Linked DNA regions of Gemmata palustris. The protein of the gene in region 2 interacts with the protein of the main gene of each other region in a pairwise test. Links are inferred from orthologs where the notes say so. Each region holds a gene or a part of one and is shown on either strand. Other genes may lie near its edges.

Region 1 (14,837 bases), 2.8 Mb from region 2 along the record:
CCTTCCACAACTCGCCTTCGACTTTGAGGCGGTGCCGCGTTGCTTGATTGAGTTCGTGTTGCCAAACGGCCCCAATATCCGCGCGCAGTTGCATGCGCCGCTCGAATTCCTTGGCCTCGACCAAGAGTTCTTCGAGCCAGGGGATTAGTTGCTTAGGCCCCTTCCCCCATAACTCGACCAGAACGGCGAGCATATCGTTAAGGCAATCGGAACGGGTATTTACCATCTGGAATCCCTGTTCCCAAGCCCCGTCCCAGAGTTGGTGGATTTCGAGGGCGCCTTGGTGCAGGCGCGCCTTAAGGAGCTTTTGAAGTGTGCTGTCGCCGTCCTCGATCTTCAGCCCCGTGTTCCCGGTGAGCCGGGGACAAAGTTTTGCGAACTGCGCCCGCCGTATTTTCCGGTCCCTGTCGTTCTTGTCGGGAGGTGGAAGCACGATGTCGGGGAACAGGCTCGGGGGGCGCTTCTTATCCGCGAGCCACTCGCCATCAGTCGGCTTCGCGCGCGCGGCGTCTTTCGGTGCTGTGGCTTCGTCGCGTTGCGCGTTGACGTTTGTGACCTTCCACAACTCCGTTTCGGCCTTGAGCCGGTGGCGGACCGAGTAGTGGAAGAATTGAGGGGGTAAGGCGCCGGCCTCGACGCGAAATCGCATGTGTCGCTCTCGGTCCTTGGCAATGGTGACGAGCTCTTTGAGCCACGGGACGAGTTCTTGTGGCCGCCCGGGCCACAATTCTAGGGCTGTGTCTTGAATACCTTTGAGGCACTCGAAGAACGGTAGAGGGGACAGTTTCGGACCAGAGCGAAACGGCATGTTTTCAATCGCGATAAAATCGCAATGTTCCAAAACTCCCTGGTTTAGTCGGCCCTTGAGCAGTCTTTGGAGTTCGTCGTCGGTGGTGTTGATTTTCAAGACGATGCTCCCGCGGAGGCGCGGCAACAGTCGGTCGTAAGCCGCTTCCAGATCCTTCAGGAACACCTCGTGGTGCTCGTACTTGCCGTCCCATTTGGGAGGGACAAAAACGAGATCGGGAAACGCGCTCGGAACAGTGCCGTCAATGATCGGGTCTTTGCCCTTTTGGTACTCGATCTTCTTCGGGAGCCATGCCTCGTTCGGGGGCACCTCTTTCGGTGCGGGAGCCGTTGCCGGGCGTGGCTCATCACGCCCTTGGGATAGAGACGTAATGGCCAATACGCTCCCCGCGCCAATGGCGACGGCCCATGCCCAATTCGTTGACTTCGGCATCCCAGGTACCCCCGAAACGCGATCGGTTCAGTCCTTGTTGGACTGAACCGATGGTAGCGCGCCGCGGGGCGGATCACAACATGCTGTACGGGTCGATGTCCACCTGGAACTCGACGCCGCTGGGCGGTTTCGCGAGCGTCAGCACGTTGCGCAGGACTTCGTGCAGCACCGCGCTACTGTCGGACTGGATCTGGAAATGGAACCGGTAGAAGTTGTTCAGCCGGAACACCGGGCACTCCGCGGGACCGAGTAGTCGCACCGGCGTTTGTCCCTGTGCGGTGGCGGCGCGCCTCATCGCTTCCTTGAATGCACCGGCCAACGTGTCCGCGAACGTTGCCGCGGCCTCCTCTTTCTCGCTGCGAACGATGAGGCGCGCGAGGCGCTCGTAGGGCGGGTACTTGTGCAACTTCCGGTGGACGAGTTCGAGCTTCGCGAACTCGCCGTAGTTGTGGTGCGAGGCGAGCGTGATGCACGGGTGGTCCGGTGTGAACGTTTGCACGAGCACCTGTCCGCCCTTCTCGCCGCGCCCGGCCCGCCCCGCGACCTGCGCGAGCAACTGGAACGTGCGCTCCGCGCTGCGGAAGTCCGGTAAGTGCAGGCCCACGTCCGCGTTCACCACGCCCACGAGCGTGACGTTGGGGAAGTCCAACCCCTTCGCGATCATCTGCGTGCCGACGAGGATCTGAATCAGCCCGTCGCGGAACGCATCGAGCACGCGCTGGTGGCTCCCGGGCTTCGACATCGTGTCCGAGTCCATCCGCTGGCACACGTTACCGGGGAACTTCTCCTCGATCTCGACTTGCAGTTTCTCGGTTCCCAAACCCTGGTAGCGCATGGCGGGCTGCGCGCACGCGGGGCATTTTTGGAACGGCGCCGTCTCGAACCCGCAGTAGTGACACATCAGCGAGTTCTTCGTGCGGTGGAACGTCATCGCGAGGTCGCAGTGGGCACACTGCGCAACGTGCCCGCACGCCTCACAATGCACGTGCGTGCTGAACCCGCGGCGGTTCAACAGCAGGATGATTTGCCCTTTATCCTTGAGCGTTTGCCGCATCGCGGATTCGAGCGTCGGGCCGATCGCGTAGTGCTTCCCGTGCGGCTTCGGCTCGTGCCGCAGGTCCACCAGTTTCACCGCGGGGAGCGGGCGGCTCGCGACGCGGTTCGGCATACTCAGGACGGTGTAGTTCCCGCGCTCCGCGTTCGCCCAGCTTTCGAGACTCGGCGTCGCGGACCCCATCAGGATGGGAATGCCCTCGAGCCGGGCGCGCATGACCGCCACGTCGCGCGCGTGATAGCGCGGCGTCGATTCCTGCTTGAAGCTGTTCTCGTGCTCCTCATCAATCACGATGAGGCCGAGCTTCCGCGTCGGTGCGAACACCGCGCTGCGCGCGCCGACGACGACCTGAATGTGCCCGGTGGCGACTCGGCGCCAGTACCCACCGCGCTCGGCGTCGGTGAGGTGGCTGTGGAGCACCGCGAGGTTCCCGCACCGGCCCTTGAACCGCGAAATCGTTTGCGGCGTGAGCGAGATTTCGGGCACCAGAACGATGACTTCCTTGCCCTGTTTCACCACTTCTTCGATCGCGCGAAGGTACACTTCCGTCTTACCGCTCCCCGTAACGCCGTGAAGCAGGAACGGGTGGTAACCGCCGGTTTCGAGCGCGCCTTTGAGCTGCTCCCACACGCGGAGTTGGTCCGCGTTGAGCGCGATCTCGACGTGCGGCGCATCGGTCTCGGACGTGTCTTCGGTGTCGGCGCCGGGGGCCGCGGCGGGCGTTTCGATGCGCTCGCTGAACTTCCGCACGAGCCCCTTCTTGATGAGCCCCGCGACGACGCCCGTCGTACACTTCGCGAGCCGGGCGAGTTGGAGCACTTCGAGCGGCCGGTTCTCTTTCTTGAGCTTGTCGAGCGCGGCTTTTTGTTGCGGCGTGACGGTCGGGAGCGGGTTCGGCAATTTTTCTTTGGGAATCGGCTCGACGAACGACGCGACGCGGGTGCCCGCGTTGTCGCGCACGCCCGCGGGGACGACCGCGTGCAGCACCTGGCCCCACCCGCAGAGGTAGTAGTCCGCCATCCACCGCGTCAATTTCATGACGTGGTCGTCGACGATGGCGTCGTCGTCGAGCACGCGGGCCACGGTCTTGATCTCGTAGCCGGAAGTGGGGCGCACGTCGGTCACGCGGACGCAGAACCCCGCGGTGCCTTTGCCGCCCTTACCGAACGGTACTTCGACGCGCTTCCCGACGCCGATTTTCGCAACGAATTGTTCGGGGACCGCGTAGGTGTAGGCGTGGTCGAGCGGCCGATCGAACACGATGTCCGCGAACAGCGTCGCGGGCGCGGGGACGGGTTTGGGGAGTTCGCGCTCGTTTTCGACTTCAAACAGCGTGTTGGGGGCCGTCATGGCCGGTCGCTCCGCGGTGTCGGGCGTCAAAGTGTGCATGCGCCCAGTTTAGCAGCGCGCGCCGACGCCACCAAGGACGGTTGCCCAACCGGTGTTATCGGCAAAATGGGTAGGTGAAGATTACTCGGCACAAACTGGAGCGGCGCAAACGCTATCGGGGTTGGGAGTTGCCGTGTTACCGGTCGCGGGTTCGTTGTCGTGCTGCGTGTCGTGTGCCGCGGTGCGATTGCTGCGATCGAGTGACAGTTGGGCGATGCCCTCGGGACTGAGCCCGTGGGTCACGTGTAGCCCGAACCACTGGTCGAGCAGCGCTTCCACCGAAATCCACTGGCCGCCCACCTCGAACCGCTTGGTGAGGAAACACATCCGCACGAGTTCGCCCGCTTCCGGGCGCCGCACCTCGTCCCGCAACCGCGTGTTCTCGCTTTGCAGTAGGGTCGCCATTCCCCGGGCCTTGTTCGTCTCGGTTTGGGACCGCAAGTATTCCAGGGCTAGCGCGGTCGAATCGGCTAGAGATTGGAGCCACCGCACTTCGGTCGGGGTCGGGCACGCGGTTCGGGCCCAGTACACCCCAATGGCCCCGACTGGGCCGAGGGACCGGATCGGCACCACGGCCAAACTTTTGACGAACGTCACGCGGTAGGCGTCGTGCGGGATGCGATCGTCGAGGTAAATATCGGGGATGAGTGCGGGCTGACAGTTCCGCATGACCCACCCGCTGATGCACGCCTCCATCGGGAACCGCTTGCCCTTCCACAACGGGGCGATCGCGTCCTCGTCTGCGTAGTAGCACATCTCCCGGTCCCGCAGGACGAAGCACGCCCCGTCCGCCCCGGTCACGCGCCGGGCCGCGACCTTAACGATGTTCGTCACTTCCGCGACGGTGCGGGCCGACGAGAGGCGCTGAACGGCGTCGATGAGTTGCTCCGCGGCCTCCGCGGTGGGCGGGTCGTTCTGTTGGCTCATCGCAGTTCTCGGTTCGATCGGAACTTGTGGGCGTAGGTATGAGTTGAGTATAGTCCGCGAACCGTCCTGGGACCGTAGGCGCGCACGTTATGGGAGGCGGACTCGTTACGATAATTGGTGCCTGGGGCGGAAAAATGAATTGTCAGAAGAAGGAAGACATCCTTTTCGCAGGGTTTTATCGCACGTGCTGCCACTTGATGACGTGTGGACGATTTTAAAGTTTGCAAATATGAATCTCGACCTGCCTACCGCGTTTTGGCTAAACGAACCGGCGAGCGCTACTCCGGCAGTGGATCGGCCGGAACTGGGGCGGGCGTTGACGGGAGGCGCGCTGCGAGTTCTCGGCAAAGCTTATCGAACGACGGGGCGCTATCGCGGCACTCCTGGAGCGCCATCGCACGAACGAAGACGTCCGCGTCGACCGTCTTCTTGTACTTTCGCGTTTTGTTCTTGCTGCGGAGCTGTCTGTCGAGCCAGCCCGCACCGTTGCAGTCTTCTGGGGCGGGGCGCGGTGGCAGCAAATCGGGGCGTTCGTTTACACCCGCGAGTGTGGACGCTCCCGCGACGATCCAGTTCTCGAACATCTGCTTCGCGAATACACAGGTGATGTCGAGGTCACTACGAAGGGCTTTCGCCGCTGTCAGCAACCTCGGGGCGAGTCTTGCCGGGCAATCTGTCTCTGCGTCGAGGAGTATGAGAACGACCCCCTTCGATTCTCGTTCGCGACGAAGGCCTGTACTTTCCGCGAAGTTATAGGCGGTTGGCGTAAGTTGTGGGGCCGGGGTAGACGAGTGCCGGCCCGTCCGGGAGGATGGCGTTACCACACGACCTCCCGACCCGAACGGACGCGGCCATGCCATCTTCGCATACTCGGCCCCTCGGTGCCACTGGTTTTCAACCCTGGCCAAGGCTCTGGACCCGCGGTCCGGGCGGCGGCTCGCGGTCCTGTTCCTCGGGATCATCCTGACCCGCGGGCGCCGCACCCTCGCGGGTTGGATCCGGGCCGCCGGGCTGTCGCCCCAGTACCGCCGGTGCTACGCCACGGCCGCGGCCGTGGGGCGCACACCGAGCGTATCGCCATGCGGTTGTTGGTCGAGGTTCTCAAGCCCATGGTGGCCGTTGCGCTCGGGTGGTGCTGGCCCTCGACGACACCCCGACGGAGCGGTACGGGCCCAAGGTTCGAGGGGCCGGGGCGCACCACAACCCGACACCCGGGCCGGCCGGGGCCCGTTCGTGTACGGGCACGTGTGGGTGGTCCTCGGGTTGTTGGTGGGACACCCCCTCGGGGGATTGTGGCCCTCCCCTGTTGGCCCGCCTGTACATCCGCCGCAAAGATCTCAGGGCCATCCCCGGGCCGGACCGGCCCGAGTTCGCAACCAAGTTGGTGATGGCCGTGGACCTGGTCCGGTGGGCCCACGGGTGGCTGAAGACGTGGGGCCGGGCCGTGTGGGTGGTGGCCGACGGGGCGTGCCAAGGCCCCGGTGCTCAAGGCCCTACTCGCGCTCCGGGTGACCATGGTGAGCCGGCTCCGCAAGGACGCGGCCCTGTGGACGGTGCCCCCGGCCCGCGATCCGAGCGCCCCCGCGGGCGGCCCCGCGTGTACGGGGAGCAGCGGGTGTCGCTCGCCAAGCGGGCCGGGCACAAGGGCGGGTGGACCACGGGCACGTTCACCCTGTATGGGAAGCCCGTGGAGAAGCGGTACAAGACGTTCGAGGCCACGTGGCGGCCGGCCGGGGGGCACGATCCGGGTCGTCCTGGTGGACGAACCCAAGGGGTGGGTCGCGTTCTTCTGCACGGACCCCACGGCCTCCGTGGCCGACATCCTGGGCCTGATCGCGGACCGGTTCTCGTTGGAAACCTGTTTTCGAGATCTCAAACAGGTCGCGGGCGCCGGTCACCAGCAGGTACGCGGGGTCGCGTCGAACGTGGGATGCTTCACCTGTGTGCGTGGTCCCTCACGCTCACCGAGGTGTGGGCCTGGAACCAGAAGGCGGATGAACTGGTGGCCCATCGGGCGGCCTCCCCGTGGGACGATCCGAACCGGCGCCCGAGCCACGCGGACAAGCCGGGCCTGGCAACGGGAGCTGCTGGCCGAGGAAATTCAGGCCGTTGTGGGCGAGCACCACGACCCCGCGAGAATCCGCGCCCTCGCACCGGTGCCTGGATCTGGCTGCTTAAACGCTATAAGTTCGCGGAAAGTACAGGAAGGCGCTGAGCTAATTTTAGTGAAGCCTCTGCGATCTTCGAGGCAAACTCGGTATGAGCGGGATTGATGAATGAATCTCGCTTACATCGTGATGGCGTGAGAATGTGTAAGCGGATTGGTTCACCAAGTAATTCCTTCCAAATTCGCTGGAGTAGTCGCTCGGTTGCTCCGCCAGCCTCGGAATGGCCTTCGACGACCAGAGAAATGTAGAAGGTCATGTGGGCAACTCCGGCACCTGCCCAAGCCTCTTTTGCCGCTCCAAGTCATCAATGTCGGGTTCCAAAAGATTGTCGCGTTCTAGTCCGCCGAGCGTATTCAATTTCCGGTGAACGATTTCGACGCTCGCCTCATCCACCGGAGCAATCACGGTCTGGCCATCGATCATCTGGACGACCCGAATGTTCTCCGGCTTAATCGTTGGGTTGTCGAGCATCTCCGCGCTGTGTGTCGTGAGCAGAATCTGCGTGCGGAGGGTGGCCTCATCGAGTGCATCTACCAGCGCACGCATTGCTGCTGGGTGAAGTGAGGTTTCGGGTTCTTCGATGGCGACGAGACTTGGCGCGCTGCCACTGGGGGTGATTTGGTATACAGCCACTAGAGCCGCAAGTACTCGCAAAGTACCATCGGACATGCTTCCCGCAGGGAAGTCCAATGGGGGATGCCCGATCGACGTTTTCACCGAGAATCGAAGCGTCTCATATTCGTTGATGGCTTCTGGGTGAACATCTACGATTTGTTCAGTGATCTTCGATAAATACGCGCGAACTCGTCTCCCCGAATTTGGTACTAAATTATCAATTCGACGCAAGATATCGGGTAGATTGCGTCCCGATTTTTCGAGGAGCTTATTCTGAAAGTGAGTGTGCGGAGCCCGCATCACACCTGGGTGAAAATTATATACTCCAATGCTCTTTAAAAGCTGTTGAAATCCCGTATCCGACCAACCAGCTCGCTTACTCCCTGCCAGCGCAAAGTCGGTTGGGTACATCGAGTCAAGGTAATCTTGTGTGTGTTGTACGTCACCTTTAAATGCTTTAAGGAGAACTCGATGTAACTCGGCTCGGCTTGGGGCAATGGGCTTCAACTCGGTTCCGCCGGTCGTTATCAGTTCTTCATTCGTGATTTCAATGTTTTCTTTATCGGTGAGGCCCAGTGTCAGCCTGTATTCAACGACGCTCGTAGGAGGGAGATTCGGAGCTCGATTTGGGATTTCGGCCTCAAGAACAAATTCAATCTCAGTCGCCTGGGCAGACCGACAAGCAATCGAGGAGAGTCCGCCGTGCCGCTTAATGGCCTCGGCAATGTTGAGATTCATCAGTGAATCTAGGAACGCGAGCGCGTCCAAGAAGTTACTCTTTCCCGAGGCGTTGCGGCCGACCAAGATCGTGAGCGGTTCGAGCGTGACGTCGCAGAACGCGATGCTCTTGTACCCGCGAATGCGCACGCGGCGGAGGAACGGGGGCTTGCTCCGCGCGTCGATGGTGTCGTTGGGTTCGGTGCCGGGCGCGGTGGCCATTTGCTTCCTGACGCGAAAGGATCGGGCGTGTTCAGGGTAGCGAATCGGCTCCGGTGACCGCAAGTTACTTCAGCCACAAATGCGCGCTGCCTCACATCCACTTCCAGTTGTGGCGCGTGAACGGCTTCAGGTCGGCGTCATCAATGAACGCGAACGTGCTCTCGTCCCCGTTCCACTCCAGCACCCCGACGCTGCCGGGTTCCGGGTGGCCGTCGCGGGTGCGCAACTCGAACCCTGCGAGGTGGTACACCTCCGTGCGGCCGTAGTCGCGCTCGATCCTGCTACCAGCGCCGCTGTAGTGCCCGAAGAACGCGAACCGCGGTTGCGCCAGTTCGATCAGCGCGAGGAGCAGGTCGCTGCCGTAACCGATGCGCTTCGCGTCCTTCGGTGCGTCGTGCATCAAGAGCACGTCGAACGCTTCGAGCGCGAGCCGGTCCACGGCTTTCTCGTGGATGTAGCCGCGCGGCGGTAAGTTCTGCCGCGCGTTCGGGCCGCCACGGTCGACGCCCCACACCGCGGCAGCCTTCAGGCCGCAAGCAAACGGGTGAACCTCGCCGTCCTTGATGCCACGAACCCGACAGTAGGCATCTACCGCGAAATCCGCTTGCTTGCCGGACGCCCGTGCGAAGCGCTCGAGTTCGTCGAAGTCTTCGTGGTTGCCCGCGGTGAACCAGAGGTCGAACGTGCAGTTCGGGTCGTCGAACACGCGGTCCGCGATCTCGGTGCGGACCACCACGTCGAGCGAACCGAGTTCGAGCGGGTCGCCTTTGGCGTGCCTGAGCGTGGCTTTGTCGCAGTGCGAGATGTCCGTGTAGTACCCCATGTCGCCGACCTGGAGCAACCCGGCCAGATCGCATCCGGTTCGTGCCGACCAGTACGACGCGAACCGGAACGCCGGCAGGATGCGCCCGTGCAAGTCTCCGAACACGAGGAAGACCGGCGGGGGATTGGGTTGCGGTGATGGGACGTCCATGCCGACAACGACACGTCGGGCACAAACGAGGTTCGGCGCCGCGGCTCGCGGCCCGTCACTAAACGGAAGAAACCCGGCGGGAGCCGGGTTTCCGAGACGTTGTTTTTATGCGATCCTTATTTCCGTTTGGTGGTGGACTCGCCCGAGATCGGGCCGGACATCTTGATGTCGACCTTGATGTCGTCCATCTTCTGCGTGCCTTCGAGTTTGATCTTGCCCGTGAAACTGTCCTTCACGTTCACGCCGGTCTTGAGCGACTTGTAGGTGGTGATTTTCAGCTCCATCTCCACGTCCACGGTCGGCTCGCCGTCGTCCTTCATCTTCGCGGTGATCTTGCCGGACGACTGGATCACGGCGCACTCCTCGTCGCCCACTTTTTCCACCTTCACGAACTTCTGGTCGAGCTTGCCCTTCACGTCGCTGAACGAGTTCCCGAGCATCTTGGTGAGCGCGGCCGCGTCCACCTGCCACGTGTGGCCGACCTTCACCTTCTCCGTCGGGTACAGGTCGTCGTCGTTCTCGATCCCGTTGCGGCTGTCGAGTTCCTTCTTCTGCTTCTCGGTCGGCTTGGTGTCCACCAGCGAGTGCTTCCAGCTCTTGCCGTCGCGCTCGCTGATGACGGTTTCTTTTTCCAGCGCCGTCGGTTCGGTGTGGGCCATGTCCTGGCCGCCGAGGTTGGCGGTCACGTCGGCCCGCTCCTTGATGATCTTGGTCTGGCACTTGGTGACGTTCCGCCCGTCCACCGCGAGCACTTTGGCTTCTTCTTCGCTGGTGGCGACCAGGGTGATTTTCAGGTCCACCGACTGCCCGGCGATCTTCATCGTGGTGTCGGCGTCGCTGATCTTGAGCGTGCCCTTGCTGACGAACACTTGGCCCTTTTCGGGGGCCGGCCCGCGCAGGTCGAACGTGTCGTCGGCCGCGCGGCACGGATTGACGACCCCGGTGAACAGTACGGCCGCGGCGCCGATCACCCACTTGAACTTGAGCATTGGTCGTTCCCCTTCCAGAAATGTGTCTGTCAGCCCCTTCATCTTCCGGGTTCGCTCGCCAAAGGGCAATATTTCCGCGCGGAAAGTGACGGCCGAGCCGCCCGGTGAATTAGTGCGGGTGGGGGTGCGGGTGATCGTGGCCGGGTTCGGCCGTCCCCGCGAGTGCCAGCGTGCCCGTGTGAACGCCTTTCAGTCCGCGAATCGCGGCCGCCAGGTTCTGCAGCGCCCCGCCGGGGCCGCGCAGCACGATCACTTCCATGCAGCGGTCGTGGTCCAGGTGGACGTGCATTGATGCCACCACTTGGTTCGCGTGGTCGTGCTGAACGGCGAGCAGTTTCTCGACCAGGTGCGGGCGGTGGTGGTCGTAGACCAGCGTGAGCGTGGCCGTGACCGGGCGGTCGTCCGCATCGAATGCGTCGCGCGTGAGCGTTTGCCGGAGCAACTGCCGAATGGCCTCGCTCCGCGTGGCGAACGAGCCGTCGCGGACGAACTGGTCGAACGATTCGAGCAGGTCCGATTCGAGCGACACCGAAAAGCGCGTGAGATCAGACACAACGGCCTCCACTCCCCATGCCGCCGATTCTACACACGCTTTTCACTTGTCTATGGCTCCCGTCGTGATATTACGATTGTGAATTTCTTCACACGGGGCCAGACCGATGCGAACCACTCGCTCACGCCGCGCCGGTTTCACGCTGATCGAGTTGTTGGTGGTGATCGCGATTATCGCGGTCCTCATTGGCTTACTCCTCCCCGCGGTGCAGAAAGTGCGCGAAGCGGCCGCGCGCATGAAGTGTCAGAACAATCTCAAACAGATCGGGTTGGCGCTGCACAACCACGAGAGCGCGACCGGCACGTTCCCGAACGCCTACTGGCGGAAGACGTGGGCGGTCGATCCCACCAACCCGAAGGGACACTTCCGCTGGTCGGCGCTCGCGCAACTCACCCCGTACCTGGAACAGACCGCGGTGTACAACGCGCTCGACCTGAGCGTACCGCTGTACGGTGGCGGGTCCGTTCAGCCGCAGGTGATCCCGTTCCCGCAGAACCGGGCGCCGCTCGCGGCCGTCGTGTCGACGTTCCTCTGCCCGTCGGACGAGTTCCGCGTGGTGAAGCCGGACCAGGGACCGAGCAACTACGTCGCGTGCGTGGGGAGCAACGCGAGCGGTGATGCCCTCACGGGCGATGGCATCTTCTACGGGGTCGATCGGGACGTGGTGCTGAACCCGGGCGTGCGGATCGCGGGCGTCACGGACGGCCTGAGCAACACGGTCGCGTTCTCGGAATCGTTGCTCGGTGCCGGCGGAACCGCGCCGGCGGGTGCCACCGATGTTCGGCTCTTCTACAAGGACGTGAACGCGCTAAGCCAGGCGAATTGCGACGCCAGCACCACTCTGGTAACCGATCGTGGTGCGCTGTGGGCGGACGGCGCGTACAACTGCGGGCTTTACAACAACGTGCGCACGCCGAACAGCCCGCTGATGGACTGCGTGCAGCACAGTAACCCCGCATGGAAGGCTGCGCGCAGCCGGCACACGGGCGGGGTCAATGCGTGCCTCGCGGACGGGAGCGTGCGGTTCGTGACTAACAGCGTGACCGCGCAATCATGGGCCGCGGCCGGTACACGGGCGGGCGGTGACCTGCCCGGCAACGACTGGTAAGAACGCGCCTCAGCGCAGAACGGGCTTCCCGGTTCGGAACGCTTCTTCCACGATGTCCGCAGCGCGGGAGACGCCGGGTACTGCCTTCATCTGATCGCGACTGCGCTCGGACGCGGCGCGGTACTTGGGGTCGGTGAGCAGTCGCTTCAGTGCCGCGTGCAGGCGCGGCGCGGTCACGCTGCCGGGTTTCAGAATCTCGCCCGCGCCCAACCACTCCACGCGCCGGGCCACCCCGGGTTGGTCGTTCGTCACCGGAATACAGAGCATCGGCAACCCGCGTGACAACCCTTCCAGGGCGGTGTTCAGGCCCGCGTGCGTGATGAGCAGACTCGCTTTGTCGAGCAGCGAGAGTTGTGGGGCGAACGGCACCACGATCGCGTTCGCGGGCACGGAGCCGTCCCACACCGCGTCCTTCCGACCGAGGGAAAGCGCGACCTGCACATCGAGCGTGGAGCACGCTTCGAGGATCGCCGCGAACACGTGATGAAGTCGGTTCTGAAGCGTGCCGAGGGAGGCGTACACGAGCGGTCGGCCGGTCAGCTTCTCCCACGGGAACGGCGCGCTCTCGGAATCGCGCTGCGGGCCGTGCCAGGGGCCGGTGTAGTGGAAGTGCGACGGGAGCCGTTTGCGCGGGAAGTCGAACAGCGCCGGTTGCTGGGCAATTTGTGCCAGACCCACCGATGCGTTATTGCCAATGGAGTAGCGCGAAAGCCCGTGCTTCGCGCGGTACTCGTTCACCACACGCGCGAGCGGTGCCGCAGCAACCTTGAGGAGCGTGTTACCGAACCGGTTGCGGATCCGGCCGACGAACCCGGACCGGTGCTTCCAGCCGAGAACGGTTGGCGGAACGGCCGGTTCCTGGTGTACGGCCAGCGCGTTGCAGATCATCACGAACGGTAACTTCTGCGATTCCGCAACCGATGCACCTTCGGGCGTGACTTGGTCCGCCAATACACCGTCGACGCCCGATTTTGCGAGCGCCTCCGGCATGTCGCGCAGGCACGTGATCGCGGCATCTCGGAGCAGTCGGCCGGTGAGCTTCAGCGCAGCAATGCCCTTCAGTTCCGCGAGCCGGACCCGGCTCGCTGTGTACTCCCCCGACTCGTGTTCCGGTACGCCAATGGGCAGGTGCTCGAAGCCGCACGCATCGGCTTTTGGTTTCGACTCGGGCGAACCGATGAGCGAGACCCGGTGCCCGCGGCGTGCGAGCTCGCGCCCGAGTGTGGCCATCGGGTTCAGGTGGCCGTGCATCGACGGGCAAACGAGCGCGAGGTGCATGGAGGCGTTCCCAGAAACAAAGGGCAACACGCCTCAAGGTACGTGAGGGAAGGAATAATGGATGCAGGATTTTCCCTGGGACCGCGGGCGGGACGCCCGCGGTCCCAGGGAAAAGACCGGTTCGTTACGCCGCGATCGACCCGCGCCCGACGGGCAACGGTCCGCGGTCCAGGTTCCGGCGCTCGCGGACTACGTATGGTCGCTTGCCCTGGCTCTCGTAGTACACGCGCGTGAGAACTTCGCCCATCAGCCCGAGTGACACGAACTGCACGCCGATCAGCCCCGCGACCGCGCCGAGCAGGAACAGCGGGTTCGCGGTCATGCCGGGGCCGGTGGTGTACTTCATCACCGCGCTCGCCGCCACACTCACGAACCCGGCCAGTATGCACAACAGCCCCATGCTGCCGAACAGGTGCATCGGGCGCGTCTGGAAGCTGCCCTGGAACTTCACCGTCATCAGGTCGAGCATCACCCGGACCGTGCGCGTGATCGTGTACTTCGACTTCCCCGCGGTGCGCGGGTGGTGCCGCACGGGCATCTGAGCGACGGACGCGCCCTGCTGCATGATGAGCGCGGTGATGAACCGGTGCATCTCGCCGTACAGCACCAAGCTGTCGAACACCTCGCGGCGCACCGCGCGGAGCGTACACCCGAAGTCCTTGAACGGCACCCCGAGCACCTTGCGGATCAGCCAGTTCGCCATCAGGCTCGGTACTTTTCGCAGCAGCAATTTGTCCTGGCGCTTCGCGCGCTGGCCGAGGACCGCGTCGTAGCCGCCCTCGTTCATTTTCGCGATCATCAGCGGGATGTCGGCCGGGTCGTTCTGAAGGTCGCCGTCCATCGTGACGATGACGTCCCCGGCCGCGGCGTCCACGCCCGCTTGCGTCGCCGCGCTCTGGCCGAAGTTGCGCCGCAGGCGCACCACTTTCACGCGCGCGTCTTCGCGCGCAACAGTTTCCAGTTCCGTGAACGTGCCGTCGGTGCTGCCGTCGTCCACGAACACGAGCTCCCACGACCCGGTCCGCGAGCCGTCGAGCGCCTCGCGCACGCGGGTGAACATCGGGCGCACGTTCTCCCGCTCGTCTTTGACCGGCACAACTACGGATAAGAGCATGAAAGAACCCCTCCCCAAACCCCTCCCCTAAGCGGAGAGGGGCTTAAAACCATCGCGAATGATTTCGCGTCTGTCGTATTTGTTTCTGTTCCCCCTTCCTTCCTAGGGAAGGGGGGCAGGGGGTTAGGTTCTTCCCCTAGCTAACAACCACGTCCGTCATGAGCGGTTCGGAGCCGTACTGCACGAAGTCGGTGTTGAGAAGCTCGATCGGTTGGCCGTTGAGCAGGTCCGCGTGGAGCATGTAGCTCCCGGCCGGTTGCGGCGGGATGCCGCACACGAGGTCGATGTGCTCACCGGGCTTGACCACGCGAGCGAGGTGCCCGACGTGCGCTTTGTGTTTCGTCTCGCCGGCGGGGTCGGTGAGCGTGTGCCGCAACCGGGTACCGCCCGTGCCGCCGGGGGTGAACGTCCACGGTTCGATGGACGTGTTCCGCGCGCGCACCGTGACGCTGAACCCGCGCCCGGCGGGAAACGTCTTCGGGCCGATCAC
Region 2 (14,817 bases):
ATGTCCTTGATGTCCCAGGTGTAGAACCGCTTGCCGCCTTGCCCGTCCGGTTTCATGCGGGTCTCGATGCCGTAGCCGAGGTCAGTCAGCTTTCTGGCTAACCGGGCGTCGAAGGCGCGGTCGAAGTACTTCCGCAGTTCCATCACGGGGCGGAACTTGATGGCCTTCCACTCACCCTCGACCGTGTCGAAGGTCAGGTTCGGGACGACCAGGTGGATGTGCCGGTCGGGGTCAGGCATCCCGTCCGACCGGGCGGGCCGCGTCTCAGGGTGCTCGAACCCGAACCACATGAGGTTGCCGGTCACCCGGTCTTCCATCGCGCCGCCCTTCCGCTTCCGGGTGGCAATCATCCCCTCGACTTCGGCCATCGTCTCGCGGGCGGCTTCCCACAGGGCGTCGTGGATGCGGGCGTCACCACGTTCGATGGCGATGGTCACGCCCTTGGGAATCGAGGCCGTGATGTCCCAGCCGGCCAGCCTGCCGTCAACGAGCTTCGAGGTGAGTTGCTCGCCGGTCTCGGGGTGCAGGCCCTGGAGGAGCCGCTTGAATTGGTCGGGGTCGGGGACACCGGAAATGCCGAGCAGGGAGGCGGCGTTGCCACCGACCTCGCGGCGGAGGTCAGACGCGCCGAGGTAATACCCGCCATCTGACTTGCCGTAATATGACGCGGCACTTTTTGCGTCGCGTATGTCTCTCATGCGAATCATCGGCCACCTGTAGCGCAGATGACCAATTGTAAGCAAGGAGTAAATGGGCGATGGCCGGGCTGCTCCGGGGTTTCGTCGCAAGCGACCCGCTTCGCGGCCCGGAGAATCCCTATCGCGGAAGTGCTTGTACGAGCGGAGCAGGCACGCTACGGTCACCTTGTGCTGCGGCGGCGTTCGCGCGACGACCACGATTCCGGGAGACTCGGCTTGCCGTGTCGGTGGTTAATCAGCCCGGCCCGCAGCACCTCACCCCGTCCGCCACAGCCATGCGGCGAACACGCCCGCGAGCACCAGGTCGGGCAGGCCGACCAGACCGGCCATCATCGGCAGCTCGCCGTTCCCCCACAAGCCGAGAAGGATGACCGCGAATGTCGCCTTCCCCGCCGTCCCGACCGTCAGGAACGTCCTGTCCGCCTTCCCCGTCCAGCCCATCCAGAAGTAAGCCACCCCGAACAGCGGCAGCCAAGCGGTCAGCACCCACAGATACAGCGGGTGCGCCTCGGGCAGGCCGACCATGTTGCGGAGGTGCGGGAACGGCGGGGCGAACACGGCGACCCCGCCTAGGTTCATCGGGCCGCACGCCATCAACAGCCACCGCATCCCGCGGCCGAAGCGGTTCTGTTCCACGAGCACCCTCCTGCTACCGCACCACGTCACCGTATTCAATGGAAGCACGGCTGACCGCCGGTTGATTCATGTCCAGGGGCCGGCTGCCCCTCGGTCGTCAAGGCCACGCCTTCGGTGGACGGTCAACGATTTTCCCCGGCCTGCGGCCTCCTCGCGGAAGTCAAAATCGCCGCCCGTCCAGCCCTGACGACCACACCCCCGCCGTTCGCCACGTGGCAGAAGGTATCGCCGCTTTGCAGCGATAACCTTCAAAACCACTTAACAAAGGAGCCTACACCATGACCACCAACACCCTTCAAGCCCTCGTCCGCCACAGCTACACCGCCACGGTGGAATTCGTCGGCACGCCCACCCTTGAGCAGCGGAAGGCGCTCAAATCCGCAGGCTACGACTACGACAAAGGCCGCTGGTTGAAGCACCAGACGCAAAGCAACGTAGTGGATGCTGAAAAAGCCGTTGCAGACGCGACCGCAGCTTAACCAACCGGGGGCGGTTAACTCCGCCCCCACCTACTACGGAAAGGACAACACCATGAGTTCACCCGCCCACAAGCTCCGCGATGGCTGCCTGCAAGTCGTAATCTGGCGGAACACCAACACCGAAGGCAAGACCTACTACACCGCCAACCCCACCCGAAGCTATCGCCAAGGCGACGAGACGTGGAAAGAAACCGACAGCCTGAACACCGACGACCTGCTGGCGATGGCGGAACTGATGCGCGAGGCGTACCGCTGGATTGTGAACCAGAAGCGGGCGGACGCCGCCGGGCGAAAGCAGTCGGACAACGTGTCCGCGAAGTGAAATCAACCGGGCGGGGTTCGCAGCCCCGCCCAACCTGAAAGGACGAAGCAATGCCACTCATCATGACCCTGCACCTATTCCCAACGAACGTTGACCCCGAAACCGGCCTCGTGCATGTGGCCGCCACGATTGAATTGTCGGCGCTCGACGCACTACTGCAACTCGAAGACGAAACCGCCACCTTGAACCCGGTTCCGGGCGAGTACGGAAAAATTGGAATCGCCTTCGAGGGGGCGACCCGGCTCGCCTCGCTACGGCTTCCCCCGGAGAAGGAAAAACGAGAGGAGGTGCTATCGCCCTGCTACGACATGCTCCAGGCCGTTGACCGACACATTCAAAACTACGCGGAGTACCTCAGCCGGGGCGAGTAAGCCGCCCGACTTAGCCGTCCTGGGCTGGGGGAGTTCCCCTGGCCCCGTTCGCGTGGGCGGTTTTGGCCGAAGATATTTTTGCTTACAGTCCCATGCCCTTCACTTTGGAAGGGGGTGCCAAGCCGGTGATTGCACGGAGCAAGAGCAAAATCAAGGGGTTAGCCCGATGCGGTTTTGGTAAGCCATTGAACCGTAAAGATGCCTCGCCAGCTCGTTGTACGCACGGGCTGCGTCGGTCTCGGAATCGAAGCCGCTGATGAAAACCCGTCCTCCCCGTGGCCCGGCGTGGACGAACCACTTGCCTGTTCTCTTGGACTGGTAAACGCCTTTGAACTGGCTCACCTTGCCTGCACGTGGTCGCCGGTTGACGTTGTTCTCTCGCGTGGTGCAAACCCGCAACTGGCTTTTCCGATTGTCGAGAGTCCGGTGGTAGATGTGGTCAACGACTTTGCCCTTGGGGGCGTTCATGACAACGCAGTGCAGGTAGCCTCCCAGATAGCTGGCAACGCGAAGCCCGCACTCCCTTCTGCACCGAGTTAGGTGCCATTTTCTAGCCGAAAGCCGCTGCAAGTCCTCGGCATCCACCAGCACCTCCAGATAGACTGGGTACAGATCGGTCAGGGAGTGCAGCAGGCACACCGCTCCGGTGTAGTCATCCTGGGCCGGGGGTGGCGGCACGGCATTGCTCGCGGGAAAAGCCGGACGTGGTGGGCGGGGTGGCTTCGGTGGCTTGGCTTGCCGCTCCGGCTTGGGCGCCAGCCGAGCATTCATCTCTTGAAGTGCAATGCGGAAGTAGTGTAAGCCTGACTCAGCCACGGCGAGTTCCTTTCGCTCCGGTAAAAAGCCGCCCCAGCATTCCAGTGCAGGGCGGCTTTGTCCTTTCTGCCACGGCGTCACGGCTGGCGCAAGTTCTCAGTAATCGCGGTACGGGTCCCGCCCGCAATCGGGGCACGTCTCCAGCCCGTACACCGCCTCGCAGGGGCACGGCGGTGACTGGGGAAGGCGTGAGTCGAGCCAGCAGAGCCAGCACATAGTGAGGAAGGAAATGGCGATGATGAAGAACTCGCTCATACCCCGTTCTCCCCGCTGATGGGCTGTGTGGGTGGGGTGGGGAGGGGCATCCAGTGGGTGGGCTGGGGCTCATGCTCATGGATCACACCTGCTGCGGTGCGCCATAGCTGCACCCTGCGGCTACCCATGTGCCCAAGTATCTCGCTCCGTGAGTAACGCCCTTCGATGACTTGCTCGTAGTGACGCAGCAAAAGGCTAGACCCGTCCTTCGGCGCGCTCTCAATCGGCATCCACCGCCCCGCCTGCGCCGCAGACCATGCTTCTTCGTAGCCTTCTTCATAAAGCAGATAGCTTGGTCTATCCGTACCGTCAGAGAGATAGCGTGACGGGCTGTTTCCAGCGTGGCGACTTTCAAACGCCTCCCGACATTGCGCCCGCTGCTCGGGGGTGAGGGGGCTTTTCGTGCGGGTGTCGGTCATGCTTCGTCCTTGATGTGCTTGGGTTGATCGTCACGCCGCTCGTAGGCCAGGATGGGTGCGGGCACCGCCTGCACCTGCCGCTCAGGGATTCCGATCTTTCTGGCCGCGAGCCTGTCGCTCTCCAAAGGCTGCACGTCGTAGATGGTCGGGTTGCAGCGATGCACCCCCATGACGCGGCCACGGCACTCGTAGTTGCCCCGTGCGTCGAGCACCATGACCTCCTGGCCGTGGGTGAAGGCGGCGGTCATGGCTGAAACCCTGCACAGAACAGGGCAAGGCTGGCGGCCACTGCGGATAGGGCGAAGAACACCGGCTTGTTTTCCCCGGAGCGGTCCATCGCGGCGATCAGGTAGCACAGCAGGGCCGTCAGAATCAGGAACTGGAAGTCGCTCATAGCCCGCTCTCCCTGAACCGCTTCCCGTCCAGCAGCTTCAGCACTGCCTCGGCCTTCGCGAGGTCGGTAACGCCCCACAACTCGGCGATCTGATCCGCCCGTGTGCCACTGTCGTACACCGCGTAGCCCTTTGGCTGCGAGGTGCTGGCGACGAGAGCGTTCATCGCCCGGCGGGACTCCGGCGAATACCCCACCGGCTCCGGCTTCATCGTCAGGGTGGTGGACATCGCCACGAGCAGGCAGCAGACTGCCGTGTGCCACAGGGTGAGGCCGGGGCGGTGCATCCTATTCATCGCCGTGCTCCACCGTCGCGGGGTTGGTGGCGACGGGTCGGCAGCGGGCTTTCCAATCGGCGAAAGGCACGTTGCTGATCACCACTTTCGGTTCCTGCATGTACTGCTGGAACAGCAGCGGGTCGAGCACTGCGGTTAACGGGTCGATCTTCATAGGTGTCTCCTTTACCATGGTGTGCGTGGTTTCCGATAAGTGCCTCGGTCGTTTGCTGCCTCAAGCCTTTCGCGTTCTTCTTCTTCGGCATTCTCTTCGCGCCGCCCGCGCCCAGCCTCCCACTTGATGGCATCCTGCTGGGCTTCGAGCGGCGTGGCGAAGAACGAGAGGCTTTCTTCGTTGCGGTTCACGTCAAGCCACGACCAGCCGCCGTGGTACTCGGCTACCTCGTAATCTGTCGCGTTCAGCGTAAAGTTCAGCATGTGCGATTCTTCGTTTTCGGTTGACATGTGTTTTCAGTGAATGCAGAGTGCCTGAAGTAAACCGTTAGCGCAACAGATATTTGCAGCCAGTGCGAACATTCACAGAAGCCGAGTTAGAACAGCTACTTACCCCCACAGAGGCAGCCGCCTTAAAGGGGTGTAGCCTCAACACGTTCAAGTACAGGGTGGAAAAACCCGGATGCCCGAAAGCGGTTCCGGTGGGGGGTGGCGAAGTGCGCTACGTCCCGGCGGAGATCGCCGCATGGAACCCGCCGACCCATGCCAAACGAAAGCCAAGGCGCCACGACTGAAAACATCAACAGGGGGAAGACACATGAAGTTCCAAATCACCAAGACGAAGCAAGGCCACGTCGTCGAGCTGCTCGACGGCAACGGCAAGCCGACACTGCGCGGCACCCGCACCTACGCTCGCCTCCGCGATGCCGAGCGTGCCGTCACCCGCATCCAGCAGGAGGCGATGTTCGCCCCCGTGGAGGCCGCATGAAGGTGGATCTCCTCGCCCTGACGCGGGAACAGTACGCCAAACTGCATCCCGAGCGTGACACCCGCGCCATGCCCACGGACGACACGTTTCTGGCGCTGGTGGCGGCCATCGAGTCCGTGCTGGCCCCGCTGGGCGACCAGCGGGTGCTCTTGCCGGGAGAGATGCATCGGTTCAACCGCCACAGCCCGAAGGACTCGAAATGACCCCGCTGCATCACGCCTTCGTGCTGAAGGGCTGGTCGCTCGACAAGAACCCACCCTCAGAGGTGAAGGCGGCGGTTGAGGCGATCATCGAGGTATTGGGCCAGGAAGCAGTGACCGTTGTGAGCACCGTTGTTCAGTTACCGCCCTTGCCGGATTCGGTTGAATCGAGCGAGACTCCGTGCCAGCCAGAAGCAGACGAGCCCGAAGCCGTTGCCGCTGATCCGGCGGACGACGAGCCAGAGCCAACCCCCGTTGCCTCGGAACCTGCTCGGGACGTTCAGCCCAGGAAGAAGCGTAACTTCTCGCCGGAAGCCCGTGCTGCGGCCTCGGAGCGGATGCGCGCCATGCAGGCCAAGAAGCGGGCGGAGAAAGAGGGCAAATCGTCGGAGGAACACTCCGTTCCCGCGCCACCCCTACCTGCACCTGTAAAGCCCTACGCCCCCGTTCCCTACGAGAAGCTGGCGTCAGACCACAGTGGTTACGCCGGCAAGCGCGACCCCGGGCAGCCGTTGACCGACGACGATTGGCCGGACATCAAAGCTCGGCTTACGAAAAGCCCGGACCGCCGCGCGATCGCTGGTGACTACGATGTCGAACTCGACGACCTGAACTTCTTCATCTCATCCTGCCAGCGGCGGGAGGGCAAGTCGCCGGGGGAAGCCCTCGCGCCGTCGTCCAGCGGGGCGAGCGGCGCAGTGAGGCGGACATGGTAGCGGAGTTCATCCGGAAACGCGGGGTGACGGCGTGCCCCGCGAGCGGTAGTCCGGAAATGGCCACGCTGCACATCGAGCGACAGCGAGCACGGGAGCTGGAAGGACGGTGGAGCTGGGGCGGAAGCAACATCCGCCGGAAGCGGAGGCAGCAATGACCAAACCGCCCATCGTGCTCTACCGCCCCAGCAAACCCTCGCCCCCGGTTAAGTCTCCGACCGAGCAGAACAAGTTCACCCCGGTAAACAAGCCTAACCCCCTATCCGTCGCCCAGGCCACTCTCGGCAGCCGCTTCGGCGAGCGTCCGGAAACCCTCCTGCTCGACGGCCAGCCTGCCAAGCTCGACCGGGTCATGCGGGAGACGAACCGCGTCCTGAAAGCCCAGGGCCTAGCGCAGGTAAATGCTAACCCGGCGTGGGTCGTGTGACCGGGTGGCGGGAGAGGGAGGCCGAGCTACGGGAACTGGTCGCAAGCGGGATGACCGACGCGGCGATCGCCGACCACTACGGCCTGCTTGACCCCAGCGCCATCAGCAACGCGAGGCGGGCGCTGGGCATCAAAACCACGCAGCGGCCGATGTTCCCCACGCCGGAGCCGGAACCCGGCCCCCAGCCCATCAGCATCTACACCGACGAGCACGGCCGGACGATCCGGGTCTACCCCGCAAGGTACGCCGTCGGGATGCAGCCGTTTACAGTCAGGCCGGGCAGGCGGCGAAGCTAAACGCCAAGCCGTCCGATTTCACCCCGGTAAGCCCATCGCTCGGCAAGCCATTCGGCCTGCTGCGCTGTTCCGCAGGACTTCCACCAGCAGGCGAACTTGCTCCGCCGCTTGTCCCCGGACAGCCGGAAGAAAGAAACGATCGCCCCATCGACCTCGGCGCGACGATTGCCGTGTTCGTAAACCAGCGTCATGCTGCCCCCTGAAGTAGTTCCCTCTCAAGCAGATAGGGCAGGCAGTCGGCGCTTCGCTTTTTGACGACGTTAGCCATCTGCTCGATCTGTCCGCAGCCGACAAAGTCGCTGATCCGCTTAGCGGAAGCGCAGGGGTCGGAAACGAGTTCCTCGAAGCTCATCACCAGTACGGGACCACCGAGCCGCCGCATGACATCGAACGCATCCCGCCGGGCGGGTGCGTAGCTACAGGCCAGCACCCGCACATCCCGCCGGGGCAGCCTGATGCCCGCAAGCTCTCGCAGCAATTTCGCCTGCGACTTCGCCTGCTGGGCATGATTGCGATCCAGCCATATCCAGCGGTACGGCCCACCGGGCGGCGGGTTGCATTCGGGGTTGATGACTTTAGAGGCACCTGCCGGCGGCGGTTCCCCGCCTAAGCCGTACTCCTCGCACTCGAACGAGGGGTAGTCGCCGGTCACCGGAAAGCCGGCCGCGTGCAGCATTTGCATCACCAGCGACGAGCCGCACCGTCCGAAGCCGCTGACGACGACAGGGGGAAGAAGCTGGGGCGTCATTCCCCGTCTTCCTCGAACAGCGGGAGCATCCCGAGGGCGCTCATGTAGGTGTCGAGGATGTTCTCCGCCTCCTCGCGCTCGCTCTGGTCCATCTTCCGGATTTTCAGGATCTGGCGGATAGCCTTCACGTCCCAGCCATTCCCCCGGGCCTCGGCGAACACGTCCTTGATGTCGTCCGCGATGCCCTTCTTTTCCTCTTCGAGCTTCTCCACGCGAGCGATGATGCTCTTGAGTTGATCTACCGCCACCCCGCCTGCGCGGGGCTTATTGCTGTTGTGTCCGACTTGGGTCATAGGCATTCTTTCTCTTTCATGCTAATCCTGGTTTTGCTTCGCACCACGCTCAGTGAATTCCTCTTCAGAAGGGGATCTCGTCGTCGAGCAGTTCGGAAGGAGGCTGTTGTGGCCGCTGGGCGGGGGGAGCATCATCTTCTTCGTGGCCCCCGTCACGATCGACCTTGTTCAGCATGGTGAGCGCCGCGCCGTAGCCCTGAAGCACCACTTCCGTGCTGTACCTATCGACGCCCGACTGGTCGGTCCACTTCCGGGTTTGAAGCTGCCCTTCGAGGTACACCTTCGAGCCTTTGGCCAGCCAGTTCTTGGCGACCTTGACCAGCCCTTCGGAGAAGATGACCACGCGATGCCATTCCGTGCGCTCCTTACGTTCTCCGCTGTTCTTGTCTTTCCAGCTCTCGGATGTGGCGACGGTGAGGTTGGCGATCTCCCGCCCGTCCTGCGTTGAGCGAATCTCGGGGTCTTTCCCCAGGTTGCCGATAAGGCAGACTTTATTTAGACTTCCGGACATTGATTTTCCTTTCGGTTGAGTTAGAAGTTGAGTTCACGAGGTGAGGGGTCGGCGACCTTCTGTCTATCGTCTGCCATCCGCGCGAGTTCCTTGTTCTCGTCGTGCTTCGGGAGCAGGAGTTTCTGCTGCTTCCCCGTCAGCGTCTCCCAGAACGCCACATAAGCGGCTGTTCCTTGGGCGGCGTATTCAGACCCCTGCCTGAACAGCACTTCGGGATTCTCCTCGGCAGGTGCGCCGCCGTCAGACCACGCGCGCAATTTGCGGCCCATCTCTTTCGTGACGAGGGGTTGCTCGCCGGCGAATAGCGGTAAGAGCGGTTCGGGGCACTTCGTGACGATCGGACGGTGCGTCCCCTCTTCCAGCAGCAGGGACAGAGTCATCTCGAACGTGAAGTTCTTCTCCTGGATCGGCTGCAGACCGATGGGCAGAAACTCCTCCTTGCCCTTATCGTTCCGCACCACCTTGATCTTCTCACGGGCGCGGAGGCAGAAGATGAGGTGCATCCCGGACGCGAGAAGGTGGTTCATCAGCCGCTTGTGCTCGCGCTTTGCCATAATCCAGTTCGGCGTCCCCCGCATCTTGTTGTTCTCGGCGATGTCCGAGCAACCGCCGTCACCTTCCCACTCGTGGGTCATGCTGTCGATCACCAGCACCCTGCACCCGTGCTTCTCGAACGCCTCGACTGCGTCGGAGTACCGCGCCGGGGCAAACGGCTCCTTCATCTCGGCGATCTCGTAGCCGTCCGGCATGGCGGCCATGATCCCTGGGCTGTCGGCGTACATGCTGCCGCGGCCGTTCTCGGTGTCGAGGAACCCAACAGGGCCCTTCCCAGCGAGGCCGGCGGCGAGTAGCAGCGCGGAGTAGGTTTTGCCCGAGCCGGAGACCCCGGCCAGGCTGATGAGCATCGGGACGGCTTTCCGCTTTGCGGGGCTGATGGTGAAGGTCATAGTCACCCCCTACGCCGCTTCGTTGGCGCGGGAGACAGCCCCGTCTTCCATCACGATGCCGATCTTCCCGGAGGAGTCGACACGCTCGATCCACACCTGGTAGCCGTTCCCCTTGGCCATCCCTTCGATGATGGCGAGTCCGTCGTCGTCGAGCAGCGACCCGTCCTTAATGCGGATCACCTTGAGTTTCGGGTTGGCGGCCATGGCAATGGCGACGCTGGTGCGGAGCTGTTCGGCCCCGGACGACTGGTCGAACGGGATGCCGTTAAGCAGCACCCGGCCTTCCGACAGCGACAGGCCGTCGATCGGCATCTTCGCGGCCGAGATGGCTCCCTCCTTCGTTTTAGTCCGCTCGGCCATCTTCGCGGTCAGGACTTCGCTCGCGGCCTCGGCCGTCTTCGCCTGATCGAGGAGCTTGGTTCGTTCAGCTCGGAGGGAGAATTCAGCGTTACGCGCCTGGGCCTCGGCAATCCGAGTACGGAGGTCATCGACCACGATTTTGGCCGGTAACGGTTCGGCCGTGTCGAGCTTCTCCTGCCAGTCGGCGACCTGCTTTTTCATGGCAGCCACTTTAGCTTCCAGCAGGACGATCTCCGCGTGGGTGGCCTGGATCTGGGCGGCGGTGTCCTCTCGACGTTGCGCCCGTGTATCAATGTCCGCGTTGTGCTGGGCCGCGGTGGAGAGTTCGTTGACCAGAGCGTCCACGTCGATCGGCTGTTCCATCGCCTCGAACTTGAACTCGAAGCCCTCCGCCCGCGTGCGATACTCCTTCTCCTCGCGGTTGCGGAGGGTTCGCGTTTCGTAATCCAGCTTGTTCTGGGCATCGAGGGCGTCCAAATCGACCTCGATCTTTGCGATGCGCTTCAGCTCGGTGTATTGCTTCGCTCCGTCCATCGTGGCGAACGCCAGTGGGTCGAACGACAACTCTCCGATGAGGTCGTCGAGCATCTTCTGAGGGGACGGGAACCGTGCCCCCTCGGCGTTCTCTACCGTCAGAGTCGAGCCCTTGTCGGTGAACTTCCGGGTCACGACGATCTCGCCGAGGTCAAGCTTGATTCGGGCACTTTCCTGCCCCTTGCGGATCGGCATCGCCTGAATCTCCTTGGTGCCGCCCAGCGCCCACCAGATGGAGTCGAGAACCGACGTCTTGCCGGACCCGTTCTTGCCCGTGATCTGGACCACGTCGGTGCCGGGGGTGATGTCCACCACCTTAAGTTTCTTCACGTTCTCGGCAGTAAGTTGGAGTATTTTCATTGGGTAAATCCTTTCAGTTGGTTGGCTAGCTGAACATCAGCATGGGAAGGTCGGTATCGTCGAGCTGGTGCGGCGGCGGGTGGTCCCGCCACGGTCCGTCGCCGTACTTGGTGATGCACTCCGCGTACAGGTTTTTCATGTCACTAATTCGCATATACGCGGACGACCAGTACACGTTCAGATCCGCCCCGACCGCGCCCGCCTCCTTCATGAGCACCATTCGCAGGTCGAACGGAGGTGCGGATTCGATGAACACCAGCACGAACCCGTGTTCCTCGCTCTCGGTGAACTCTTTCAGCCACTGCTCGCTCACGTCCCCGTGGGTGCATATTTCCCCGGCGGCCAGGAGTTGCCGGGCCTGTTCGCGGACGAAGTTGTAGAGGACGCACTGGATGAGGTAGCCCTCGTAGAAGATGGCTTCGAAGACGGCCTTCTCGACCGGCTTGCCGCGCGAGTTGGAGAACGTCTTGATGTCCACGGTGGAGCGGGGCCGCACGTAATCCATCCGTGCCTTGAGCATCACCCCCGTCTCGGGGTCTCGGACGAAGAACGATACCTCCGGCATGCCCCCGCTGAGGGCGGCCGTGACGTATGGGTCGGCGGCCATGGCCGCGCCGGCCCCGGCGATCTTCTTCGACTCTTCCTTGCCGAGGAATGTCTTGCCCGCGTGTTCGGCGGCGTGGCGCTCCAGTTCGAGGTCCCAGATGACGGCAGGGAGCCCGCTCGCGACGATGCGTTCAATGAGGTCGGACTTCTTTTTGGCAGACTTCGGCAGGCCGTTCGCTTCGAGGAACGCCTTCATGTCGTCCGCCGTGACCAGCGCGCCGGGGTAGTCCTCCGGCGACAGCTTCATGGCGAAGTGGCGGGCGAACCGCTCGGGCTCCAGGGCGTAGCAGTGCGTGGCCTTGCCGAACCGCCGCGCCCCCGTGTCCTCCTCGGGCTCGCGGTCGGGGTTCAGGTTCCGGTGCCAATAGTTCAACTTCGATACGGTGAGGTGCTTTATGCCACTGCACGACAGCCCCTCGGCAGCGTGATAGACATCCTCGGGCATATCGAAGTAAATGCCTGGCTCGACGACGGGGCGTTGCTTGTTTGCCATCCTTGGCTCCATTCATTTGTTGACATTCTTCATTCAGCGTGGCCAATTTAAACCACGGATTGAAACCACGCGCAAGCAGAAAGTGCGACCATGAATGATGTTTTTTTAGCGCGAGCTGCGGTCAAGATTGCGGGCAGCATTCGCGCACTTGAAGAGCTTTCCGGGACGAGTCGTCACTCTGTCATGCGGTTGCTGAACGGGAAAACAAAGCGGTTGCAGTCGCCGACCCGCGAAAAGCTGGAACGCTTCGTTAATGCAGAGTGAGTCGAAAACGCTGTTCCAGTCCTTCGTCAGGAGGGGCTTCTCCGACCGGGACGCTCTTTTCGCACTCATGGACTATTGGGCCGATTCCAATCACTCCGGCCGCGAACGCCAGCAGGAGCGAATCGCGTTGCTCGAGGCGGACATTGCCAAATTGACGAAGGCGGTCGCCGACCTGAAGGCGAAGGTCGCAGGGGTGGATGGCCACACGGGGCAGACTTGACCCGTCTCTGGCTTCCATTCCCCCCTTCGGTGAACAACCTGTTCGTGAACAACCCCCGCACCGGCGGCCGTTTTCCCAGCTCCCGCTACAAGGCGTGGCAAGCCGACGCTCTCGAAGCACTGCTGAAGCAACCTGACCGCTTCCACCGCCACGTGGAACCTGTGGAGGTGCTGTACGCGTTCGGCAGGCCAGACAAGCGGGCCAGAGACGTGTTCAACCTGGAGAAGGTCGTAAGCGACTTCCTCGTCAAGCGGGCGATTCTGGCGGACGATTCGCTCATCCACCGAGGCACAGTGGAGTGGGGCCACACGCCTGGAGTGACGGTCACGATAGAACCGCTATCAGCAAGCAATCTGGTTAACTACCCTTAACGATAAAATCCTCGTCAAGATGGACGGGCTGTGGTAGTGGTCGAACAGCTCCCCCGTGAGCTTATCAGAGCGGGGATAGGCGACGGGTAGCTCCCGAAGCCGACAAGGTGGACCCCCTGGCCGCTTTCCCCGACTCCCATCCAGGGAACAGCCAGGGGGCTTATGACGAGCAAATCACCAGCGTTCCAGTTCTACGCCAAGGACTGGCTATCTTCTTCCAAAATCGCACTTATGCCTCCCGAGTACGAGGGGGCATACATACGACTTCTTGCGTACTGCTGGGATTCCGGCGACTGCTCGCTGCCCGACGACGACACCGTGCTTAGCAGGCTGTCGCGTCTCGGCGAAGGGTGGTTGAACGGTGGTTCGTCGGTGGTCCGTCATTGCTTCATGCCGCACCCTGCGAAACCGGGCTTCCTCACCAACCATCGACTCCTCGAAGAGGCCGAAAAACAGGCCGCGTGGCAGCGAAAGTCAGCCGAGGGCGGGCGGAAGAGCGCCGCCAAACGTGCTGAGAAACGGGCGATTTCCAACGGTGGTTCAACCAAGTGCCAACCGGCCGCACCGCCGCCGGTTCAACCAAACGTCAACTCTTCTTCTGCTTCTTCATCTTCTACTGCAGTAATAGAAGAGGACGATGAATCGCGCGCGAAGTTGACAGCTTTCCAGCGGGTCTACGAATACGGCTGTTCCCTGTTCCCCCAGCTCGCCACCCAAAACACGAGCGTGATCCACCAATGGATTACGTCCGGAGCGAGTGTTGACCTGGACATCTTGCCCGAAATCAAGCGACTTCACGAGAAGCAGGTCCAGCCCCGCGGGTGGGGGCTATTTACCCAGGACGTAGCCAATGCCAAATCACGGAGAGAAGCCCCACTTCCGAAAGGAGAGATTCGACATGCAAAGCCCCGCACCAACCACGGCGGATTCGCCGAACAAGACTACCGCGCCGGAACCGCCGGCTTCGAGGTCACCTGAGATGTCCAGCGAGTTGAAGATGGAAGAACGGTTCGAGACGCTGGACTGCCCCACCCACGGCCCGCAGAGGGTCAGGTTGTTCAGGCTCTTTGCGGACTGGGCTCCCGCGCGGTGCCCGGTGTGCGAAGCCGAGCAGGAGCAGGCTCGCTCCGACGAGGAGGCCGCAAGGCAGATACGGGATACCGCGGAGCACCGTGACCGCCTGATCCGGAAGCACCTTCAGCACGCCGCCGTCCCGCCCCGCTTCGAGGGTAAGTCCTTCGCCGCCTTCACCGCGACCGACTCCAGCTCGGCGAAGGCCCTGGCGACCTGCCGGAGCTATGCCGACCGGTTCCTCGACCACCTCCGCACCGGCACCTCGCTGATCCTGTGCGGCAACGCCGGCACCGGGAAGACGCACCTCGCCTGCGCCGTCGCCGACCAGGTCATCCGAAATCACTCGAAGGCGGCCGTGTACATGACCGCGGGCCGGGCATTCCGCAAGGTGAAGGACACTTACCGGAAGAATTCGCAGGTGAGCGAGCAGGACGCACTCTCGGCCTTCGCCGCACCCGACCTGCTCATCCTCGACGAGATCGGGGTGCAGTACGGGTCCGACGCCGAGCGGAACATCCTCTTCGAGATCGTGAACGAGCGGTACGAGCAGATGAAGCCGACGGTCCTGATCAGCAACCTCGCGCTGCCGGCGCTGACCGAGTTCGCCGGCGAGCGGGTGATCGACCGGCTGAAGGAGAACGGCGGCAAGCTGATCGTTTTCGACTGGAAGAGCCACCGAGGCGCCGCGTGACCGACTTCGAACAGCTTCTGCAGCAGGCCCGCAAACGAGGCACGGACAAGCAGTTCCGCCGCTGGGTTAGCTTCCAGCCTTCCTGCATCTCGGGCAGGTTCAGC

Evidence for each region.
Region 1: the proteins of ssb (region 2) and priA interact in binary tests that used the Escherichia coli proteins (3 or more experiments, as listed by UniProt). The link is inferred for Gemmata palustris from one-to-one orthologs.

What each region holds. Positions count from the first base shown.
Region 1 is NZ_JAGKQQ010000001.1:5,054,354-5,069,190, reverse strand. The notes cover bases 980-3,980. They hold priA (replication restart helicase PriA), read right to left. Parts: upstream 3,645-3,980; coding sequence 1,314-3,644; downstream 980-1,313. Other genes in these bases: J8F10_RS20765 (GAF domain-containing protein), read right to left, coding at 3,765-3,980; J8F10_RS20775 (hypothetical protein), read right to left, coding at 980-1,240. In the rest of the region: more of J8F10_RS20775, read right to left, coding at 1-979; more of J8F10_RS20765, read right to left, coding at 3,981-4,610; J8F10_RS20760 (DUF4276 family protein), read right to left, coding at 4,889-5,470; J8F10_RS20755 (AAA family ATPase), read right to left, coding at 7,031-8,332; J8F10_RS20750 (metallophosphoesterase family protein), read right to left, coding at 8,424-9,305; J8F10_RS20745 (hypothetical protein), read right to left, coding at 9,422-10,294; nickel-responsive transcriptional regulator NikR, read right to left, coding at 10,404-10,847; J8F10_RS20735 (DUF1559 domain-containing protein), read left to right, coding at 10,954-11,955; J8F10_RS20730 (glycosyltransferase), read right to left, coding at 11,965-13,233; J8F10_RS20725 (glycosyltransferase family 2 protein), read right to left, coding at 13,358-14,347; J8F10_RS20720 (tyrosine-protein phosphatase), read right to left, coding at 14,484-14,837.
Region 2 is NZ_JAGKQQ010000001.1:2,267,101-2,281,917, reverse strand. What follows is about bases 7,071-10,051. They hold ssb (single-stranded DNA-binding protein), read right to left. Parts: upstream 8,794-10,051; coding sequence 8,347-8,793; downstream 7,071-8,346. Other genes in these bases: J8F10_RS09025 (AAA family ATPase), read right to left, coding at 9,750-10,051; J8F10_RS09030 (AAA family ATPase), read right to left, coding at 8,814-9,740; J8F10_RS09040 (DUF2312 domain-containing protein), read right to left, coding at 7,986-8,282; J8F10_RS09045 (hypothetical protein), read right to left, coding at 7,429-7,989; J8F10_RS09050 (hypothetical protein), read right to left, coding at 7,238-7,432. Also shown: MobF family relaxase, read right to left, coding at 1-698; J8F10_RS09135 (hypothetical protein), read right to left, coding at 954-1,334; J8F10_RS09130 (hypothetical protein), read left to right, coding at 1,613-1,813; J8F10_RS09125 (hypothetical protein), read left to right, coding at 1,866-2,135; J8F10_RS09120 (hypothetical protein), read left to right, coding at 2,186-2,506; J8F10_RS40310 (AP2 domain-containing protein), read right to left, coding at 2,657-3,184; J8F10_RS09110 (hypothetical protein), read right to left, coding at 3,419-3,577; J8F10_RS40735 (DUF551 domain-containing protein), read right to left, coding at 3,574-3,705; J8F10_RS09100 (hypothetical protein), read right to left, coding at 3,993-4,244; J8F10_RS09095 (hypothetical protein), read right to left, coding at 4,241-4,390; J8F10_RS09090 (hypothetical protein), read right to left, coding at 4,387-4,683; J8F10_RS09085 (hypothetical protein), read right to left, coding at 4,676-4,837; J8F10_RS09080 (hypothetical protein), read right to left, coding at 4,849-5,127; J8F10_RS09075 (hypothetical protein), read left to right, coding at 5,435-5,605; J8F10_RS09070 (hypothetical protein), read left to right, coding at 5,602-5,808; J8F10_RS09065 (hypothetical protein), read left to right, coding at 5,805-6,521; and 10 more genes. UniProt on the Escherichia coli protein: Plays an important role in DNA replication, recombination and repair. Binds to ssDNA and to an array of partner proteins to recruit them to their sites of action during DNA metabolism. Acts as a sliding platform that migrates on DNA via reptation.